Regions from separate parts of the Thermomonas carbonis genome, predicted to be linked through region 1. Evidence: predicted binding sites of a transcription regulator. Region 1 holds the regulator's gene; each other region holds the start of a gene.

The links. The regulator HrcA, encoded in region 1, represses chaperone genes, less so after heat shock. The targets are predictions, from matches to a motif close to TTNGCACTCNNNNNNNNNGAGTGCNAA.
Region 2: groES (co-chaperone GroES) is a predicted target of HrcA. The motif match lies at 3,668-3,694, and genes of this name have one in related genera.
Region 3: rpoH (RNA polymerase sigma factor RpoH) is a predicted target of HrcA. The motif match lies at 2,244-2,270, and genes of this name have one in related genera.

The regions. Positions count from the first base shown of each region.
Region 1 covers NZ_CP060719.1:2,751,092-2,758,462, forward strand. The annotation lists gene recN (DNA repair protein RecN) at 1-1,644, opposite strand, end outside; gene hrcA (heat-inducible transcriptional repressor HrcA) at 1,777-2,838, shown strand; gene grpE (nucleotide exchange factor GrpE) at 2,916-3,440, shown strand; gene dnaK (molecular chaperone DnaK) at 3,539-5,467, shown strand; gene dnaJ (molecular chaperone DnaJ) at 5,545-6,678, shown strand; gene H9L16_RS12900 (DUF1631 family protein) at 6,891-7,371, shown strand, end outside.
Region 2 covers NZ_CP060719.1:589,319-596,689, forward strand. The annotation lists gene H9L16_RS02820 (carbamoyltransferase family protein) at 1-729, opposite strand, end outside; gene H9L16_RS02825 (O-antigen ligase family protein) at 726-1,031, opposite strand; gene H9L16_RS15980 (hypothetical protein) at 1,142-1,408, opposite strand; gene groL (chaperonin GroEL) at 1,588-3,228, opposite strand; gene groES (co-chaperone GroES) at 3,333-3,620, opposite strand; gene H9L16_RS02845 (protein-disulfide reductase DsbD family protein) at 3,876-6,227, shown strand; partial or broken gene H9L16_RS16470 (TlpA disulfide reductase family protein) at 6,434-6,607, shown strand; gene aroQ (type II 3-dehydroquinate dehydratase) at 7,075-7,371, shown strand, end outside.
Region 3 covers NZ_CP060719.1:1,311,144-1,318,514, forward strand. The annotation lists gene H9L16_RS05995 (M3 family metallopeptidase) at 64-2,112, shown strand; gene rpoH (RNA polymerase sigma factor RpoH) at 2,281-3,162, shown strand; gene H9L16_RS06005 (trimeric intracellular cation channel family protein) at 3,226-3,849, opposite strand; gene H9L16_RS06010 (NAD(P)/FAD-dependent oxidoreductase) at 3,855-5,114, opposite strand; gene tal (transaldolase) at 5,125-6,066, opposite strand; gene H9L16_RS06020 (primosomal protein N') at 6,170-7,371, opposite strand, start outside.

The DNA.
Region 1 (7,371 bases):
CAACTTCCTCGCCGCGGCGCGCGCTTCGTCGGTGACTTCGGCGCCACCCAGCATCCGCGCGATCTCATCGACACGGCCGTCGTTGTCGAGCACGACGACCGAAGACTGGGTCATCCCGTCCGCGGCGGCTTTGCTGACCCGGTAATGCGCATGCCCGGCCGCAGCGACCTGCGGCTGGTGGGTCACGCACAGGACCTGTCGCGGTGCGCCCAGCGCGCGCAGCTTCGCACCCACCGCCGCGGCAACGGCGCCGCCGATGCCCGAATCCACTTCGTCGAAGACCATGGTTGGCACCGCATCCAGGCCCAGCGTGGCGACTTCGATCGCCAGCGAGATGCGCGACAGCTCGCCGCCCGAGGCGACCTTTCGCAACGGTCGCGGCGGCTGGCCAGCGTTGGCCGACACCAGGAAATCCACGCGCTCGGCACCGCGCGGATCCGGCAGGTCGCTGTCGCCAGCATCCAGCTGCACCTCGAAACGGCCGCCTTCCATTCCCAGTTCCGCGATCAGTGCAGCCACCGACTGACCGAGCGCGTCGCCTGCCTTGCGCCGCGAGTTGGTGAGCTTCTTGGCTGCAATAGTCCATTCGGCAAGCGCTTGGGCGATGTCGCGTTCGATCCGCTGCAGGCGTTCATCGGCATCCGCGAGCGAGTCGAGTTCGCGTGCCAGCGACTCGCGATGCGCAGCCAATCCGTCGGGCGCGACCCGGTGCTTGCGCGCCAGGTCCTGCACGCGGCCCAGGCGGCGTTCCAGTGTTTCCAGTGCGGCCGGGTCGATGTCCAGGTCGTCGCGGATGCGTTCCAGCATGGCGAACGCTTCGTCGAGCTGGATTGCGGCCGAGTCCAGCAAGGCATCGACCTCGCCGAGCCGCGGTTCGTGCGCGGCTTCGCGCTGCAAGCTGCCGCGCAGATGATGCAATTGTGTGGCGATGGCACGGTCGCCGCCCAGTTGCTCCAATGCCTGTTCGCAGGCCGAAATCAATGAAGCCGCGTGCGCCTGCCGACGATGACTGGCGTCGAGTTCCGCCAAGGCTTCGGGCGCCAGGGTTTCGGCGTCCAGTTCCTGCAGCTGGTGTCGCAGCCACGACTGGCGCTCGCCGACATCGCCGCGGGCGAGCAAGGCAAGGCGTTCCTCATGCAGTGCTTTCCACTGCAGGGCAGTCGTGTGCACCGCATCGAGCAAGGCCGGATGACGTGCATGCGCATCGAGCAGGCGGGTCTGGTGCGGGCGCGACAGCAGGGCCTGCTGCTCGTGCTGGCCGTGGATCTCGACCAGCAACGCGGCCAGTTCCGCCAGTTGGGCCAACGGCACCGGGCGGCCATTGATCCATGCGCGCGATCCGCCATCCGCGCGCAGGGTGCGACGCAGCTGGCAGGCGTCTTCGTCGTCGAGTTCGGCGTCGCGCAACCAATCGGCGGCGGCCGGGCAATCGTCCAGGCTGAATTCCGCGGCCAGTTCGGCGCGTTGCGCGCCATGTCGAACCGCCCCGGCATCCGCACGCGCACCGCCGAGGAAGCCCAGCGCATCGACCAGCAACGACTTGCCGGCACCGGTTTCGCCGGAGACCACGGTCAAGCCGCGCCCGAAGGCCAGCTCGGCATGGGCGACCACGGCGAAATCGCGGATGGACAGGCGGCTCAGCATCGGCGCGCATTGTATGCGTCCCTGTCATCCTGAGCGAAGCGAAGGATCTGTTACTTGAAGCAGGTTCTTCACTGCGTTCAGAACGACAAGCCCGCACTTGCATGCCGGCCGCGCGGCGCATACAACCACCGCATGAGCCGACACCCCGCCGACATCGCCAGCGACCCGCGTGCGCGCCAGTTGCTTCGCACGCTGGTGGCCCGGCATGTCCGTGACGGCGAGCCGGTCGGCTCGCAGACGCTGGCCAGGCACTCGGGACTGGACGTCAGCCCGGCCACGATCCGGAATATTCTGGCGTCGATGGAAGAAGCCGGCTTGCTGGCCGCGCCGCACAGCTCCGCCGGGCGCATCCCGACCGCGCATGGCTATCGGCTGTTCGTGGATTCGCTGCTGCAGGTCAAGCCCTTGGGCGATGTCGAATTGCAGCGCCTGCGCAGCGAGCTGCCAGTCGGTGCCGGTACCCAGGCCCTGCTGGGCAATACCTCGGAATTGCTGTCGGCGATGACCCATTTCGCCGGCATGGTCAGCGTGCCGAAGCGGGAAGGATTCGCATTCCGCCAGATCGAGTTCGTCGCGCTGGATCCGCAGCGAGTGCTGGCGATCGTGGTGTTCGCCGATGGCGAGGTGCAGAACCGGGTGGTGCAGGTGCGGCGTGCGTTCGATCCGTCGGAGCTCGAACAGACCGCGAACTACCTGAATACCCATTTCGCCGGGCAGCCACTGGCGCAGATCCGCACCGCGCTGCTGCGCGACCTGCGCGACGCGCGCAGCGAGATGGAACGCTTGCTGGCGACGTCGCTTGACCTCGCCGAACAGGCGTTTGCGCCGGCCCGCGAAGAAGCCGCCTTCGACGGCATGCTGGTGGCCGGGCAGACCCGGTTGATGGGCTTGCAGGATCTCAACGACCTCGACCGCCTGCGCGCGCTGTTCGAGGCTTTCGCCGAGAAACGCGAGTTGCTGCAATTGTTGGAGCGCACCGCCAAGGCGCCGGGCATGCGCGTGTTCATCGGCGAGGAAACCGGCATCGCACCGCTGGAAGGAATGTCGCTGGTGACCGCGCCCTACGGCCGGGATGGCCGCGTATTGGGCGTGCTGGGCGTCATCGGCCCCAGCCGGATGGCCTACGAGCGGGTGATCCCGGTGGTGGAGGCGACCGCGGTGATCCTTGGCGCGGCGCTGGACGCACCGCCCTGAGCTGGCAGCACGATGCCACCGGCATCGCGCCTTGAATCCCTCTGGACGAAACCCCATCACCATGCCGGGCGCGGCGGATGGCCGCACATTCAAGTACGGGAACCAACATGCAGGATCCGATCCAGGACGTGAACGACGCGGCCGCCGACATGCCGCAGCACGATGAACTCGAAGCCTTGCGCGGCGAACTCGAGCAACTGAAGGCGCAATCGCTGATCGAGCGCGCCGACCTCGACAACCAGCGCAAGCGCATCGCGCGCGAGATCGACAACGCGCGCCGTTTCGCCAACGAGCGCCTGCTCGGCGACCTGCTGCCGGTGTTCGACAGTCTCGATGCAGGCCTGGTAGCGGCCGGTACCGACGCCAGCCCGCTGCGAGACGGCCTGGATCTCACCTACAAGCAGTTGCTGAAAGTCGCCGGCGAGAATGGCCTGACGGTGCTGGATCCGACCGGCGAGCCGTTCAATCCCGAGCATCACCAGGCGATCAGCCAGGTGCAGGCCCCGGGCGTGGCAGCGGACAGCGTCGCCCAGGTGTTCCAGAAGGGTTACCTGCTCAATGGCCGCCTGCTGCGACCCGCCCTGGTGGTGGTCGCGTCCTGAATCGCCACGCGCGCGGCCCTTGAAGCCGCCCGCTGCAACCCCACATCGCGGACATGGCGCAACGCGCCCCCGACATCCAGCATTTCGAGGAAAGACACATGGGCAAGATCATCGGCATCGACCTGGGCACCACCAACTCCTGCGTCGCCATCATGGAAGGCGGCAAGGCCAAGGTCATCGAGAACAGCGAGGGCGACCGCACCACTCCGTCGGTGGTGGCATGGTCGAAGGACAACGAGGTGCTGGTCGGCGCGTCCGCCAAGCGCCAGGCCGTCACCAACCCGAAGAACACCTTCTACGCGGTGAAGCGCCTGATCGGCCGCAAGTTCAGCGACGCCGAAGTGCAGAAGGACCTGGGTCTGGTGCCGTACGGCATCACCGCCCATGACAACGGCGATGCGTGGGTGTCGCTGATCGACGGCAAGAAGCTGGCACCGCAGGAAGTCTCCGCCAAGGTGCTGGAGAAGATGAAGAAGACCGCCGAAGCCTATCTGGGCGAGCCGGTCACCGAGGCCGTGATCACCGTGCCGGCCTACTTCAACGACAGCCAGCGCCAGGCGACCAAGGACGCTGGCCGCATCGCCGGCCTCGACGTCAAGCGCATCATCAACGAGCCGACCGCGGCCGCACTGGCCTATGGCATGGACAAGGGCGACAAGAGCGACCGCAAGATCGCGGTGTACGACCTCGGCGGTGGCACCTTCGACGTGTCGATCATCGAGATCGCGAATGTCGATGGCGAGAAGCAGTTCGAGGTGCTGGCCACCAACGGCGACACCTTCCTCGGCGGTGAAGACTTCGACAAGCGCGTCATCGACTATCTCGTGGAAGAGTTCCAGAAGGAGCAGGGCATCGACCTGCGCAAGGATCCCCTGGCCCTGCAGCGCCTCAAGGACGCCGCCGAACGCGCCAAGATCGAGCTGTCGTCTTCCCAGCAGACCGATGTCAACCTGCCGTACGTGACCGCCGATGCGACCGGCCCGAAGCACCTCAACATCAAACTGACCCGCTCCAAGCTGGAAGCGCTGGTCGACGACCTGGTGAAGAAGACCATCGAGCCTTGCCGCATCGCCCTGAACGATGCCGGCCTGCGCGCCAGCGATATCGGCGAGGTGATCCTGGTCGGTGGCCAGACCCGCATGCCGCGCGTGCAGCAGGCGGTCACCGAGTTCTTCGGCAAGGAGCCGAAGAAGGACGTCAACCCCGACGAGGCGGTGGCTATTGGTGCGGCGATCCAGGGCGGCGTGCTGCAGGGCGACGTCAAGGACGTGCTCCTGCTCGACGTGACCCCGTTGTCGCTGGGCATCGAGACCCTGGGTGGCGTGTTCACCAAGATCATCGAGAAGAACACCACCATCCCGACCAAGGCGTCGCAGACCTTCAGCACCGCCGAAGACAACCAATCCGCGGTGACCGTGCACGTGTTGCAGGGTGAGCGCGAACAGGCCCGCTACAACAAGTCGCTGGCCAAGTTCGACCTGACCGGCATCGACGCCGCGCCGCGCGGCATGCCGCAGGTGGAAGTGAGCTTCGACATCGACGCCAACGGCATCCTCCACGTCAATGCCAAGGACAAGAAGACCGGCAAGGAGCAGAAGGTCGAGATCAAGGCGGGCTCCGGCCTGTCCGACGACGAGATCCAGCGGATGGTCCAGGACGCCGAAGCCAACCGCGAGGAAGACAAGCGCTTCCACGAGCTGGTGACCGCACGCAACCAGGCCGATGGACTGATCCACGCCACCCGCACCGCCATCAAGGATAACGGCGACAAGGTACCGGGCGATGTGATCGGCCGCGCCGAGGGTGCCATCGCCGAGCTGGAAACCGCGATGAAGGGCGACGACAAGGGCCAGATCGACGCCAAGGCGAAGGCGCTGGAAGAGGCGGGCCAGGCGTTGTTTGCCGCGGCTGCCGCGTCCGCGCAGCCGAGTGCGGCGGGTGATGCGGCAGGCCAGGCTTCGGCGGCCGGCGACGACGTGGTCGACGCCGAGTTCACCGAGGTCAAGGACGACAACAAGGGCGCCTGATCGCAAACGCGATCGGTAACAAAGCGACGGGCAGGCCAGTGGTCTGCCCGTTGCCGTGAAGGATGCAGGCAAGGTCGATGAGCAAACGCGATTACTACGAAGTCTTGGGCGTGGCCCGCAACGCCTCCGACGAGGACTTGAAGAAGGCGTATCGCCGCAGCGCGATGAAGCACCATCCCGACCGCAACCCCGGCGACGCGAGCGCCGAGGCCGCGTTCAAGGAGTGCAAGGAAGCCTACGAAGTGCTGAGCGACGGCGGCAAGCGCCGCATGTACGACCAGCACGGGCATGCGGCGTTCGAGCATGGCATGGGCGGCGGCAACGCCGGGCCGGGCTTCGGTGGCGCCGACATGGGCGACATCTTCGGCGATATCTTCGGCAACATCTTCGGCGGCGGTGCCCGCCAGCAAGGCCCGCGTCGCGGTGCCGATGTCGGCTACATCATGGAACTCGACCTCGAGGAGGCCGTGGCCGGCGTCGAGAAACGCATCGAAATCCCCACCTTGGCGAATTGCGAGCCCTGCAAGGGCAGCGGTTCGGCCGATGGCAAGGTCGAAACCTGTGCGACCTGCCACGGTCGTGGCCAGGTGCGCATGCAACGCGGTCCGTTCGCGATGCAGGCGGCGTGCCCGCATTGCGCCGGCACCGGCAAGACCATCCCCAATCCCTGCCCGCAATGCGACGGCAATGGCCGTGTCGAGGAAGAAAAAGCGCTGTCGGTGAAGATCCCGGCCGGCGTGGACAACGGTGATCGCATCCGCCTGGCGGGCGAGGGCGAAGTCGGCCCGGCCGGTACGCCTCCGGGCGACCTGTATGTGGAAGTCCGGGTGCGCCCGCACGATATCTTCGCGCGTGATGGCGATGACCTGCATTGCGAGGTGCCGATTCGCATTTCGCAGGCGGCGCTCGGCGACAGCGTGCGCGTGCCCACCCTGGGCGGCGAAGTGGAGTTGCGGATTCCCGTCGAAACCCAGACCGGCAAGGTCTTCCGCCTGCGCGACAAGGGCGTCAAGTCGGTGCGCAGCCGGCACCCCGGCGATTTGTACTGCAAGGTCGTGGTCGAGACTCCGGTCAACCTCACCAACGAGCAACGCGAGCTCCTGGAGCAGTTCGAGGCGACGTTCGTCGGCGAGAACGCGCGCCGGCATTCGCCGAAATCCAGCACCTTCCTGGATGGCGTGAAGGGCTTCTGGGACCGCATGGTCTCCTGAAGCATGCCCATAGTCGGAAAAACTGTGCCGCAATCTGCAAAACCGCGGCACGGCGGCGACATGCCGCGCAAACGCGCGTAGCCTGCTCAATGGCTCAATCCCCTGTTCAGGGCCCCCATGTCTTTCCGTTCCCCCACGGATACTCCCCACCAGCCCCCCCAGATCGGGGCCGGCTTCTCGACAGCCTGCAAAAGCAGATGCTGGAGCGGGTGTTGCCGGCACTTGATCGTGCACTCGGCAAGGTCGACGACTACCTGTTCGATCGCAGCCAGCAGGGCGACGAAGAATTCGGCCTGATGGCGCTGCGCGACCTGCGTCGCCAGCGGGGCCAGATCTCGCGCCGCTACGACGACGTGGTCCAGACGGGTTTCCGCAACCTGCGCAATGCCAGCGAGTGGTTTCCGGTCGATGGTCGGAAATCCGACCTGAGTCTGTTGTCGGAGCAGGACTTGGAGGAACAACTGGCGGTGGAGCAGCTGGCCGACTCGCTGGTGCGGCTGCATGGTCCCAGCGTGGAAATGGCAAGCAAACGGATCGCCCATGTGGCCGGCCGCGAAGATCTGCAGGCCCAGGACAATCCGCTGGCACCTGCATTCCTTTCCGCGGCGCTGCGCGCGGCATTGGCCGAGTCCGAATTGGTTGCCGGCGTGCGCATCGTCGTGTTCAAGTTCTTCGAACGCGAACTCGGTGCCG
Region 2 (7,371 bases), 1.3 Mb from region 1:
GAAGTACTTCATGTCGAGCCGGAACGTGCCGTCGTCCTTCAGGTCGAGCAGGTGCTCCTGGATCAGCGCCGCGTAGCGCGGCTCGCCATAGGGAGCGAGCCCCATCAGCTTGTACTCGCCCGAATTGACCTTGAAGCCGCAGTAATAGGTGAACGCGGAATACAGAAGCCCCAGTGAATGCGGGAACCGCAGCTCCCACGCTGGTTTGAGGCCATCACGCGTGCCGGTCCACACCGAGGTGGTGGCCCATTCGCCGACGCCGTCGAGGCAGATGACGGCGGCCTCCTCGAAGGGGCTGGGGTAGAACGCCGCGGCTGCATGGGCCTGGTGATGCTCGGTAAACAGCAGGGGCGGCAACTTGGCGGATCCGCCACCAGGCATCAGTTCCAGTTCCTTGCGCAACAGCCGTTTCAGGTAGAGCTTTTCCTTGAGCCAGACGGGCATCGCCTGCAGGAACGACGCGATGCCGCGCGGGCTGTACGCGAGGTAGGTTTCAAGCAGCCGCTCGAATTTCAGCAGCGGCTTGTCGTAGAACACCACGTGATCGACATCGCCCAAGCCGATGCCCGCGGCTTCAAGGCAATAGCGGGTGGCTTGGCGGGGGAACCGCGCGTCGTGCTTCTTGCGGCTGAAGCGCTCCTCCTGCGCGGCTGCCACGATGCGGCCATCCTCGATCAGCGCCGCCGCGCTGTCGTGATAGAATGCCGAGATCCCAAGGATGCGGGTCACGGGCGAAGGTCTCCGTCGCTGCTGCGGATGCGCGTGACCGGCCGCGCATGCGAGCGCAATCCGCACGCGCAGGAATAGATGCCGAACACCGCTTGAGCCAGCGCCGGCAGTCCGTTCTCCGCTAGCCGCTCGATCCAGATGTTCTCGTTCCTTGCAATGACGCCGCAGAAAGCGTCGACCTTGCTGGTGCCGGGCAGTTCGGCGTCGGAGCGGCTGAAGACACACTCGCCGTAGGCGCGCGGGCCCACGCCGAACCACGGATGCCGGTCCCAGACCGAAAGCCCCTGCTGACTGATCGACAAGCGATCGGTGCCCGATGTGGACTCGTCCGTGATGTCGTGACTCCAAGTGGTTCGCCGGCAAGAGGCACTTCGCCGAATATCTGGCGCGTACAGGAAATTCAAACACCCTTCTAGGCCAGTCTGGCGGGTAGGCGGCGGTCGCACAAGCGCCGGTTTGGTGGCGGATCGGACGTCTGTGCGCGGGATTTCGGGATTTCGGGGCGGTGCCGCTTCGTGGTGTTGGCGATTATCCGCACCGTGCCGCTGCAATAGGTGGAGGTGCTCACGTCGATGCCGAACACGCGCTTGAGGCGTTGCGCCCCGGTCATCGCGCGGCGCTTTTCATCGGGGGTGCGGTGGCGCGCGATGGTGCCGGCCAGCTGCGCAACTGCGCGCACGGCGGCGCGCGGGCAAGGCGCAGGCGCGGCCTGCGCTGCGGTTGCTGCACGTTCGTCTCGTACACGCCATCCGTGATCGGATACGACATCGACGCGGCGCAGTGCAGGGATCGGCTGCAAAGAAAAACCCCGCCTTGCGGCGGGGTTCTCTGTGAGCATGTTGCAGTGGAAAGGCTCGATCAGAAATCCATGCCGCCCATGCCGCCCATGCCACCGCCGCCCGGCATCGCCGGCTCGTCCTTCTTCGGGGCCTCGGCCACCATCGCTTCGGTGGTGATCATCAGGCCGGCGATCGACGCGGCGTTCTGCAGCGCGGTGCGGGTGACCTTGGTCGGATCCAGGATGCCGAACTCGATCATGTCGCCGTACTCGCCGTTGGCAGCGTTGTAACCGAACGCGCCGCTGCCTTCGACCACGCGATTCAGCACCACCGACGGCTCTTCGCCGGCGTTCGCCACGATCTCGCGCAGCGGGGCTTCCATCGCGCGCAGGGCGATCTGGATGCCGTGGGTCTGGTCTTCGTTGGCGCCCTTCAGGTCCTTGATCGCGGCCTTGGCACGGATCAGGGCCACGCCGCCGCCCGGGACGATGCCTTCTTCAACGGCCGCACGCGTCGCGTGCAGGGCGTCTTCGACGCGCGCCTTCTTTTCCTTCATCTCGACTTCGGTGGCCGCACCGACCTTGATCACCGCAACGCCGCCTGCCAGCTTGGCCACGCGCTCCTGCAGCTTCTCGCGGTCGTAGTCGGACGAGGTCTCCTCGATCTGCGCCTTGATCTGCTTGATCCGGGCCTGGATGCCGTCGGCATCGCCGGCGCCGTCGATGATCGTGGTGTTTTCCTTGGTGACCTGGATCTTCTTGGCGCGGCCGAGATCCTTGATCGTGGCCTTCTCCAGCGACAGGCCCACTTCCTCGGAAATCACGGTGCCGCCGGTCAGGGTGGCCATGTCTTCCAGCATCGCCTTGCGACGATCGCCGAAGCCCGGTGCCTTGACCGCAACGACCTTGACGATGCCGCGGATGGTGTTGACCACCAGGGTCGCCAGCGCTTCGCCTTCGACTTCTTCCGCCACGATCAACAGCGGCTTGCCGGCCTTCGCCACGCCTTCCAGCACGGGCAGGAGGTCGCGGACGTTGGAGATCTTCTTGTCGTGCAGCAGGATGTACGGGTCATCCATCTCGGCCGACATCGACTGCTGGTTGTTGATGAAGTACGGGCTCAGGTAGCCGCGGTCGAACTGCATGCCCTCGACCACGTCGAGTTCATTGTCCAGGCCGCTGCCTTCCTCGACGGTGATCACGCCTTCCTTGCCGACCTTGTCCATCGCCTGGGCAATCAGGTCGCCGATGTTGGCGTCGGAGTTGGCGGAGATCGCGCCGACCTGGGCGATTTCCTTGGAGGTCGACGACGGCTTGCTCAGCGACTTCAGCTCGCCGACAGCAGCCTTCACGGCCTGGTCGATGCCGCGCTTCAGATCCATCGGGTTCATGCCGGCGGCGACCGCCTTCATGCCCTCGCGGATGAACGCCTGCGCCAGCACGGTGGCGGTGGTGGTGCCGTCACCGGCGTTGTCGGAGGTCTTGGACGCGACTTCCTTGACCATCTGCGCGCCCATGTTCTCGAACGCGTCGGCCAGCTCGATTTCCTTGGCGACGGACACGCCGTCCTTGGTGATCGTCGGCGCGCCGAAGCTCTTCTGCAGCACGACGTTGCGGCCCTTCGGGCCAAGCGTCGCCTTGACGGCATTGGCGAGCACGTTGACGCCGCGCACCATCTTGGCGCGTGCGTCTTCGCCGAAACGAATGTCTTTTGCAGCCATTGGAATTACCTCGAATATGTGGGACGGGGTTCAATCCGCCGCCCTGGAATGGGGATGTCTCGATGGCGGGCCGAAACCCGCCGTGCAAAGGAAACGACGCGCGATCAGAGGATCGCGAAGATGTCGTCTTCCTTGACCACCAGCAGGTCGGTGCCGTCCAGCTTCACTTCCGTGCCGCTGTACTTGCCGAACAGGACCTTGTCGCCGACCTTCACCTGCGGGGTGCGCAGCTGGCCGTTGTCCAGCACCTTGCCGCCGCCCACGGCGATGACTTCGCCCTTGATCGGCTTCTCGGTGGCCGAATCCGGGATCACGATCCCGCCGGCGGACAATTTCTCTTCTTCCATGCGCTTGATGACCACGCGGTCGTACAGCGGCTTGATGTTGGACATTGGCAACCTCGGTAAATGGTTGATTGACAGGGGAAAACCCGGCGATTTTAGCAGTCGCCAAGGGCGAGTGCCAAACCGCGGACGACGAAACCGGGCGAACCCGGGATGCCACGGAGATGGGGCAGCGCCCGGCCCTTTCAAGGGCGGGCGGCGAAATCCGCTGGAACCGCTGAGGCGGCACGCGGTCGAAAGCCGGCCTCCTGCCCCTGTGCGCGCAGCGGCTCCCCCGCCAAGCCCGCCCGGTAAACTGATGCGATGACCGCACTCCCCACTCGCCTGCGTCGCTGGCTGGCCGCCCTTGTCCTGCTCGCCGTGCTGCCGGCTGCCGCGCTGCCCGCTTTCGCAGACGATCTCGAATTGCCGCCGGTCGACGAGGTCTTCGTGCTGTCCGCGCAGGCCACCGCCCGCGACCGCATCGAGGTGCGCTGGCAGATCGCCGACAAGTACTACCTCTACCGGCATCGCACCTCGGTCAAGGCCGATGCGGCCTTCACCAGCGCGACGCTGGCCCTGCCCAAGGGCAAGGCCTATCGCGACGAGTTCTTCGGCGATGTCGAAACTTACCGCCAGCAACTGGTCGGCACGCTCACCGGCGTCCCGGCGAATGGCGCGACCACCGCCACCCTGACGGTGAAATACCAGGGCTGCGCCGATGCCGGCATCTGCTATCCGCCGCAGACGCGCACCCTCAAAGTGCTGCTTCCTCCGCCCGAATCTGGGGGTGAAGACACTTGGGCCGGGTATGCAGGCAATAACCGGCCAATCCGCCAGCTCATTCCCACCGGGGGAAATCCTGGTGCCACCGATGCCCTGCCCCTGCCTGCGGAGCAAGCCTTCACCACCGAGGTCATCGCCGGCGACGGCAATACACTGCTGTTGCGGCTGACCCCGGCGCGCGGCTACTACCTTTACCGCGACAAACTGTCGGTGAAGCTGGAGGCCGGCAAGGGCCTGTCCGCTGCGCTGCCGCCGGCATCGAAACTGCCGAAGGCGAAGCCCTATCGCGACGAACATTTCGGCAACGTCGCGGTGTATTTCGACCAGGTCGAGATCGCGGTGCCGGTGGCGCGGACGGTGGCCGATGCCACCAGGGGCACGCTGGTGCTGGACCTGCAGGGCTGCCAGGACGGCGGCATCTGCTATCCCCCGATGAACCGGCGGCTGGCGGTGTCGTTGCCTGCGGGCAAGATCACGCCCGCAGTCTCGAGCGAATCAGGCACAGCGGTCACCCGAGCTGCCGCTTTCGACGACAGCATTGATCCAGGCGCGGCAAGCGATGCGCCGATCGCAACAGCGATTTCGACCGACGATGCCACTGCCGTCGACCGCGACACCGCACCACCCACTGACGCCGAACGCACGCCCCCGCCGCAGCAACAGACCCACGGCCTGCTTGTTTCGCTGCTGCTGGCCCTGTTCGGCGGCCTGATCCTCAACCTGATGCCCTGCGTGTTGCCGGTGCTGTCGCTGAAAGCCTTGTCGCTGGCCCAGAGCGGTGCAAGCCGCGAAAGCGCGCGACGTCACGCACTGGCTTACACCGCCGGGGTGATGGTCAGCTTCGCTGCGCTGGGCGCGCTGGCGCTGGCCTTGCGCAAGGCCGGCCTGGCACTGGGCTGGGGCTTCCAGTTGCAGCAGCCGCTGGTCGTTGCACTGCTTGCGCTGGTGGTCTTCGCCTTCGGCCTGAGCCTGTCCGGCCTGTGGTACGCCAATGTCGGCATCGGCCAGCGCGGCAGCGCGCTGGTGCAACGCGACGGCGTCTCCGGCGATTTCTTCACCGGCGTGCTGGCGGTGGTGCTTGCCACGCCGTGCACGGCTCCATTCATGGGTGCGGCGCTTGGCTATGCGTTCACCGGCCCGACCGTCGGCGGGATGCTGGTGTTCCTGATGCTGGGCTTGGGCCTGGCCTTGCCATTCCTGTTGATCGGCTTCGTCCCCGCCTTCGCGCGCTTGCTGCCGAAGCCGGGCGCATGGATGGAAACGCTGAAGCAGTTGCTTGCATTCCCGATGTACGCCACCGCCGCGTGGCTGGTCTGGGTGCTGGCCAAGCAACGCGGCGCGGATGCCGCCGGGCTGTGGATGGCGGCGGCGATCGCGCTGGCGCTGGGTGCGTGGGCATGGACGCGGCTGCGGAGCGGCGGCGGGCATGGCTGGCTTGTGGTCGCCCTGGTCGCGCTGCTCGGCACTGGCTGGCCGCTGCTGAAACTGCACCAGTTGCCGAAGGCGCAGCCGACAGGCGCGGCAACCCACAGCGGCATCGCCAGCGTCGCGTTTTCGGAACAGGCGCTGGCCGACCTGCGCGCGCAGGGCCGGGTCGTCTTCGTCAACATGACCGCGGACTGGTGCGTGAGCTGCAAAGCCAACGAGAAGACCGTGTTCGCCCGCGACGGCTTCCGCAATGCGTTGGAATCAGCCGATGCGGTGTACATGGTCGGCGACTACACCGACGTCGATCCCGCCATCACCGCCTACCTTGAGCGACACAAGGCTGTGGGCGTGCCGCTCTACGTGGTCTATCCGCGCAGCGGCGGCGAAGGCGCGATCCTGCCGGTGATCCTGACTCCGGGCATCGCTGAAGCTGCGTTGGCGCAGGCCGCGAGCGGCCGCTGATGCCGTCGAACAAACTGATCCTGGTCGTTGCCCTGCTGGGCGCATTGGCCGGTACGGCCGCAAGCCTGTACTTCGAACCCACCATCGCCGCCCGTCTGGCGGGCACCGAACTGGGACAGCGCGTGCTCGGCGCGGTGCTGGAAGCGAAAGCGCCAGCACCAACTACTGGCGTGATCATCGCCAAACGTGGCGATATCGTGCCGACAATGACGCTCGCGACCCTCGATGGCACGCAGGCGGAGATCCCGACCGCCTGGGCCGGCAAGACGACTCTGGTCAATTTCTGGGCCAGCTGGTGCGCGCCCTGCCTGAAAGAGATGCCGGAACTGCAGGCATACGCAGACGAACAGGCAGCGAATGGCACGCAAGTCGTCGGCATCGCGTTGGATGATGCAGCCTCCGCGCGGGCCATGATGGAACGACTCGGTGTTACCTACGCCAACCTTATGGCCCCCCCGGCCCCGCAGATGCCAGCGTCCGCCTGGGCAATCCCGCGGGCGTGCTGCCCTACTCCGTGCTGGTGTCCGCGGATGGGCGCGTGCTCAGAACCAAGATCGGGCCTTTCGAAGACGAAGCCGACATCGCTGCCTGGGCGCAGTGATGTCGGGCTGAGGGGTATACGCAGCCACTCCGTCCAGTCATCCACGACTGAGTCGCGGGCGCGGGCCTTCCATGGCCCGCCCTGCGTATACCCCCAGCCCGACATCACTGCGCGACACAATCACGCTGTTTTAGAGCCTTCGCTCAAACAAGCGCTTAAAATTCGATTATCCGTGGCAAGTTCGCCGAACTGGACAGCATCGCCAGCCTGCGCGACACTGCCCACCCGTTCGGACGTGCACTATCGATGGCGCAGCTGCTGGTCCTGCATGGCCCCAACCTCGACCTGCTCGGCACCCGCGAGCCCGACGTCTACGGGCGCACCACCCTGGCCGACATCGATGCCGACCTCGCCGCGCGCGCCTCCGCCGCCGGCCACGCCTTGCAATCGTTCCAGTCGAACGCCGAGCACCTGCTGATCGAACGCATCCACGCCGCCCGCAATGACGGCACCGCCTTCATCCTGTTCAACCCGGCCGCCTTCACCCACACCTCGGTCGCCCTGCGCGACGCGCTGGCCGCGGTGGCCATCCCCTTCATCGAG
Region 3 (7,371 bases), 1.4 Mb from region 1:
GCGGTTGATTTGCCGCGCGGGCGCACGCATCTCGATCACATCGCAGAATTTTTGCAGGACGCCATGGACAACCCGCTGCTCGACTTCTCCGGCCTGCCGCGCTTCGACGCGATCCGCGCCGAACACGTGGCACCCGCCATCGACACCTTGCTGGCCGAAGCCGAAGCTGCGGTCTCGCATGCGGAAACCGTCGCGGCGGTGACGTGGTCGAGTTTCGTGACCCCGCTGGAAGACGCCACCGAGCGCCTGTGGCGGTCCTGGGGGCAGGTCGCTCACTTGCAGGCCGTGGCCGACACCCCGGAGCTGCGCGAGGCCTACAACGCCAACCTGCCGAAGGTGACCCGATTCGGTGCTGCGCTGGGCCAGAACCTGGCGCTGTTCGCGCAGTACCGCGCGCTTGCGACATCGCCGGAGTTCGCGCAGTACGACGCCACTCGCCGCAAGGTCATCGACAACGCGCTGCGCGATTTCCGCCTCGGCGGTGCCGAGCTGGACGATGCCGGCAAGGCCCGTTTCGCCGCGATCCAGGAAGAACTCTCGGCGTTGTCTGCGACGTTCTCGCAGAACGTGCTCGATGCGACCGATGCTTTCAGCCTGCACATCGACGACGAAGCGCGACTGTCCGGCCTGCCCGCCGACGTGATCGCCGCCGCGCGCGCCGCCGCCGAGAAAGCCGGCAAGTCTGGCTGGACGCTGACCCTGAAGATGCCCTGCTATCTGCCGGTGCAGGCGTACGCGGGCGACCGCGGGTTGCGTGAAGCGCTATATCGCGCCAGTGGCGTGCGCGCCTCGGAACAAGGGCCTGCCGCACTCGACAACAGCGGTCACGTCGACCGCATCCTCGCCTTGCGCGCGGAGCTGGCGGAGCTGCTCGGTTTCGCCAGCTATGCCGACTATTCGCTGGCGACCAAGATGGCGCAATCGCCCGCGGCCGTGCTCGCATTCCTGCGCGACCTCGCCAGCCGCGCGCTGCCGTTCGCGCGTCGTGATCGCGAAGAACTCGAAGCGTTCGCCCGCGACGAGCTCGGCATCGACGACCTGCAGCCGTGGGACGTGGCCTATGCCAGCGACAAGCTCAAGCAGGCTCGCTACGGCTATTCCGGACAGGAGGTGAAGCGCTACTTCACCGAACCGAAGGTGCTCGCCGGCCTGTTCGAGGTGATCGAGTCGCTGTACGGCGTGCGCGTGCGCGAGGACGGCGCGCCGACCTGGCATGCGGACGTGCGTTTTTTCCGGCTGGAGGATCGCGACGGTCGCTTGCTCGGCCAGTGTTACCTCGACCTGTACGCCCGCGAGGGCAAGCGCGGCGGCGCGTGGATGGACGATGGCCGTAATCGCCGTGTCATCGCCACCGACACGCTGACGCAGGCTGTTCAAACGCCCCTCGTATATCTGGTCTGCAATTTCGGCAAGGGTGTGGACAGCCAGCCGGCGACCTTCAGCCACGACGAAGTGACCACTCTGTTCCACGAGATGGGCCACGGCCTGCACCAGTTGCTGACCGCGATCGACATATTGCCGGTGGCCGGCATCAACGGCGTGGAGTGGGACGCGGTGGAGCTGCCCAGCCAGTTCATGGAGAACTTCTGCTGGGAATGGGCGCGGGTGCAGGCGATGACCGCGCATCTCGATACCGGCGCGTCGCTGCCGCGCGCGCTGTTCGACGGGATGCTGGCGGCGCGGAATTTCCAGAGCGGCATGGCCACCGTGCGCCAGCTGGAATTCGCCCTGTTCGACATGGCCATCCATGGCGATTTCGATGCGGTGCATGACAGCGTGGCCGCGTTGCTGGAGCGCATCCGCGACGAGGTCGCGGTCAACCGTCCGCCGGCCTGGCACCGCTTCCCGCAGCAGTTCAGCCACATCTTCGCCGGCGGGTATGCGGCCGGGTACTACAGCTACAAATGGGCCGAGGTCCTCAGCGCCGACGCCTACGCGGCTTTCGAGGAAGCCCCCGAGCGGCTGGCCGAAACCGGCGCGCGGTTCCTGGCCGAGGTCTTGTCGCGCGGTGGCAGCCGCAGCGCGCTGGAGAACTTCACCGCCTTCCGCGGCCGTCCGCCCAGCATCGACGCCCTGCTCCGGCATGCGGGCATGGCCGAAAACGCGGCCTGACGCGACCGGGATCCCGGGACTTGAGGTGGGCGAGGGGCATCCCCACGTCGGTTTGACGGGGCCTGTGCCTCAATGGGGTCTTTGGCGCGCCAGCGTTCCATGAATGCAACAGTAGTGAACTATTGGCAGGGTTAGCAGTCGGATATGTCGACTGCTAACATCGCCCACATGAACGGAGCAACCATGTCTACCGCCCTCGTCGCCAACAATCTGCCGATCCCGAGCGCCATGGGTTCGCTGGAGGCCTACATCGGCGCCGTGCACCAGATCCCCGTGCTCACCGTCGAAGACGAACAGCGCCTGGCCCATCGCCTGCGCGAAGACAACGACATCGCCGCGGCGCAGGAACTGATCCTGTCGCACCTGCGATTCGTCATCCACGTGGCCCGCGGCTACAGCGGCTACGGCCTGCAGATCGGCGACCTGATCCAGGAAGGCAACATCGGCCTGATGAAGGCGGTGAAGCGGTTCGACCCGACCGTCGGCGTGCGTCTGGTGAGCTTTGCCGTGCACTGGATCCGCGCGGAGATGCACGAGTTCATCATCAAGAACTGGCGCATCGTGAAGGTCGCGACCACCAAGGCGCAGCGCAAGCTGTTCTTCAACCTGCGCAAGAGCAAGACCCGCCTGGGCTGGCTCAACGCGGCGGAAGTGAGCGCGGTGGCGAAGGATCTCAACGTCTCCGAGCGCGAAGTGCTGGAAATGGAATCGCGGCTGTCCGGTCGCGACATCGGCTTCGATGCGCCGGACGATGCCGACGACGACAACGCGCCGCCGGCGCCGGCGAATTACCTGGTCGCCAACAACGACATCGATCCCGCGATGGCCTACGAGTCCGCCAACGACGAGGACAACCAGCTGGATCTGCTGCGCGAAGGCATGGCGCAGCTCGATGCGCGCAGCCGCGACATCATCAAGCGCCGCTGGCTGGACGCCGACAGCAAGGTGACCTTGCAGGAACTGGCCGACGAATACGGGGTTTCCGCCGAACGCATCCGCCAGGTCGAGGCCAACGCGCTGAAGAAGATGAAGGCATTGTTCGCGGCGTAAGTGCAGCCGCATCGATGCAATCAAGACGGCCCGGAGCGATCCGGGCCGTTTTCGTTCGGGCGATCAGGGCGTGTCGGCGTCGCGCGCCACCGGCAACCGCCACCCTCGCCGAATCGCCATGAAACGCAGGCCGAAACACAGCAGCGCGCCGACCACCATCGCCGGTGCCTGCGGCCAGCCGAGTGCGTGGGCGATGGCGACGATGCCGCCGCCGACCAGTGCGGCGACCGCGTAGAGTTCGGTCTGCTGCAGCACCACCGGCGTGCGTGCGACCAGCAGGTCGCGGGCGATGCCGCCGCCGATGCCGGTGATGATGCCGAGCAACGTCGCTGCGAACGGCGACAGGCCAAAGGCCAGCGCCTTGGCGGTGCCGAGCACGGCGAACAGGGCGAGTCCGGCGGCATCGAACATCAGCACCGGATTGCGCAGGCGTTCGATGATGCCGTGCCAATGGAACGTCACCACGCCCGCCAGCATCGCAGTCGACAGCAGCGTCCAGTCTGCCAGCGCGGCGGGCGGCACCGCACCGATCAGCACGTCGCGGACGATGCCGCCGGTCACCGCAGTGGCGCAGGCCAGCACCAGCACGCCGAACAGATCCAGCCGGTGGCGAACCGCCAGCACGCCGCCGCTGAGCGCGAACACGAAGATGCCGATGAGATCGAACAACTGGATCGCGAACGACATCGTGGTCATCGTCTTTCGCCGCGCCCCAGGATGATCCGCGCCGCGCGCTGGTAGCTCCAGTACGCCCACCACCAGTTGAGCAGCACCACCAGGCGGTTGCGGAAGCCGATCAGGAAGAACACGTGCATGACCAGCCAGAACCACCACGCCAGCACGCCGGAGAACCTGATCTTGCCGAGATCCACCACCGCGGCCATGCGACCGATGGTGGCGAGGTTGCCGTAGTCCTTGTAGGCGAACGCGCTGGTCTTGCCGCCCGACAAGCGCGCGCGGATGTTGCGTGCGACCAGGCCACCCATCTGCTTGGCCGCGGGGGCGACGCCGGGCACCGGCTTGCCGTTGGCTTGCGTGAGCGAAGCAAGGTCGCCGGCGACGAAGATGTCCGGATGGCCGGGCACGCTGAGATCCGGCTGCACCTGCACGCGCCCGGCGCGATCCAGCGGCGCACCGAGCAGTGCGCCCAGCGGTGAAGCCGCCACGCCTGCGGCCCAGACCACGGTCTTCGCGGGCACGAACGCATCGCCCAGTTGGTAACCGTCCGCGTTGATCTCTTTCACCGGCGTGCCCAGCGCGACGTCCACGCCGAGTTTCTCCAGTTGCCGTTTCGCCTTCGCCGACAGGTCTTCGGGGAATGCGGCGAGCACGCGCGGCCCGGCTTCGACCAGGCGCACGCGCGCCTGCGCGGGATCGATGTTGCGGAATTCATCCTTCAGCGTGTGCCTTGCGATCTCGGCGAGCGTGCCGGCGAGCTCCACGCCGGTCGGGCCGCCGCCGACGATCGCGAAATGCAACCACGCCTCGCGTTCGGCGGGATCGGTCGCGGCTTCGGCGCGCTCGAACGCGAGCAGCAGCTTGCGGCGCAGGTCCAGCGCATCGTCCAGCGTCTTCAGGCCGGGCGCATGTTCGGCCCAGTGGTCGTTGCCGAAGTACGCATGCGTCGCGCCGCTGGCGAGCAAGAGAGTGTCGAAGTCGAGCGCGCTGCCATCGTCCAGCGTGATGCGTTTCGTGTCGGCGTCGATGCCGGTGACCGTCGCCATCCGCACTTCGACGTTGCGTTGCGCGCGCAGGATGTGGCGCAGCGGCGCGGCGATGTCCGGCGCGGACAGGCCGGCGGTGGCGACCTGGTAGAGCAGCGGCTGGAACAGATGGTGGTTGCCGCGATCGACCAGGGTGATCCGCAGCTTTGCCGAAGCAAGACCACGCACCGCCCACAGGCCGGCGAAGCCACCGCCGATGATCACGACATGCGGCTGGCCTGTGGTCATCGCGGCATCCTCAACCGAGCTTGGCGGCCAGCAGCGCTTCCAGCTTGCGCTGGTCGGCGGCGAAGTTGCGGATGCCCTGGGCGAGCTTGTCGGTGGCCATCGCGTCCTCGTTGTGCTGCCAGCGGAACGCGGCTTCGCTGAGCGGCGCAGGCGGCGCGGCGCGTTCGCCGTTGTCGACCAGTGCGCGTTCGAGGCTTGCATCCGACGATTCCAGCGCCGCCAGCAAGTCCGGCGAAATCGTCAGCCGGTCGCAGCCCGACAGCGCCAGCACTTCGCCGGTGTTGCGGAAGCTGGCGCCCATCACCACCGTGCCGTAGCCGTGCTGCTTGTAGTACTGCCAGATGCGCTGCACGGATTGCACGCCGGGGTCGTCCTGCGGCGTCGCCGGCGTGGCCATGCCGTTGGCCAGGTGCCAGTCGAGGATGCGGCCGACGAAGGGCGAGATCAGGAACACGCCGGCCTCGGCGCAGGCGACGGCCTGTGCGAACGAGAACAGCAGGGTGAGGTTGCACTGGATGCCTTCGCGTTCCAGCCGCTCGGCGGCGCGGATGCCTTCCCACGTGCTCGCAACCTTGATCAGCAGGCGGTCGGTGCCGATGCCGGCATCCGCGTACAGCTGCACCAGCTTGTGCGCCTTGGCGACGGTCGCCTCGGTGTCGAAGCTCAGCCGAGCATCGACTTCGGTGGAGACGCGCCCGGGTACCAGCTTGAGGATCTCCCCACCGATCGCCACCGAAAGACGGTCACCTGCATCGCCGACCTTGTCGTCGCCGCTGGCCGCCGCGATCGCGTCGTCGATGTGCGACGCATAGGCCGGTAGCGATGCCGCCTTCAGCAACAGCGACGGATTGGTGGTCGCGTCCATCGGCTTGAAGCGGGCGATGGCCTCGATGTCGCCGGTATCGGCGACGACGACGGAATGCTGGCGGAGCTGTTCGAGTTGAGTGGTCACGTGGGCGGTCGCGAAGGGGCGTGCCGCGATTGTCGCCGATGCGGCGCACGCGACCAATGCGAAGTCGCGATGACCGCCGCCGGGAACGGCATGCCGCCGTCGCTCAGTAGAGCTCGACCGGATCCACGTCCAGCGACCAGCGCACCTTGCGCGCATCCGGCGCGGCGTACAGCGCGGGCATCACCACCTCGAGCGCCACATGCAGGTCGCGGCGCTGGGCCGCGGAGAGCACCAGTTGGGCGCGCTGGTAGCCGGCGCGGCGCGGCATCGGTGCCGGCAACGGACCGGAGGCTTCGATGGCGAAGTCCTTCGCCGCCGCCTTCGCCACATGCAGGAACTGCATCGGCGGATCGGCATGCCGGGCCTCCGCGCGCAGCAGGGCGAGATGCGCGAACGGCGGGAAGCCGGCGGCCTGGCGCAGTTCGAGTTCGCCCTCGGCGAAGGCGTGGTAGCCGCCATTGACCAGGATCTGCAACAAAGGGTGGTCGGGATGATGGGTCTGCAGCAGCACGGTGCCGGGCTTGTCGGCGCGGCCCGCGCGGCCGGCGACCTGCACCAGCAACTGCGCGAGCTTCTCGCTGCTGCGGAAATCGGCGGAGAACAGGCCTTCGTCGATGCCGACCACCACCACCAGGGTCAGGTTGGGCAGGTCGTGGCCCTTGGCCAGCATCTGCGTGCCGACGAGGATGCCGGGCTGCGCGCCGAGTTCGTCGAAGTGCTGCTGCAAGGCATCGCGATGACCAGTGCTGCCGCGGTCGATGCGCAGCACCGGCATGTCGGCGAAGCGCGCCTGCAATTCGGCCTCGATGCGTTCGGTGCCGTTGCCCTGCGGCTGCAGGCCCAGGCTGGCGCAATCGGGGCAGGCCAGCGGCGATGGCCGGCGATGGCCGCAGTGGTGGCATTGCAGGCGCCGGCCATGCGCATGCACGGTCATCGGCGTCGGTTTGTCGGGCGTGCTGCAACGCGGGCAATGCGCGCTCCAGCCGCAGTCGTGGCAGAGCAGCACCGGCGCGTAGCCGCGGCGATTGCGGAACACCAGCACCTGGCCGCCGGCATCCAGCGCACCGCGGATCGCCAGCAGCGCGTCCTCGCCAAGGCCGGCATGCAGCGGCCGCTTGCGCACGTCGAGCACGCGCACATGCGGCGGCCTGGCGTTGCCGGCGCGATGGCGAAGGCGCAGGTGTACGTAACGGCCGGCCTGTGCGTTGTGCAGCGATTCCAGCGAGGGCGTGGCGCTGCCCAGCACTGCCGGCACGCCGAGCGCGCGGGCGCGGACGATGGCGACGTCGCGGGCGTGGTAGCGGA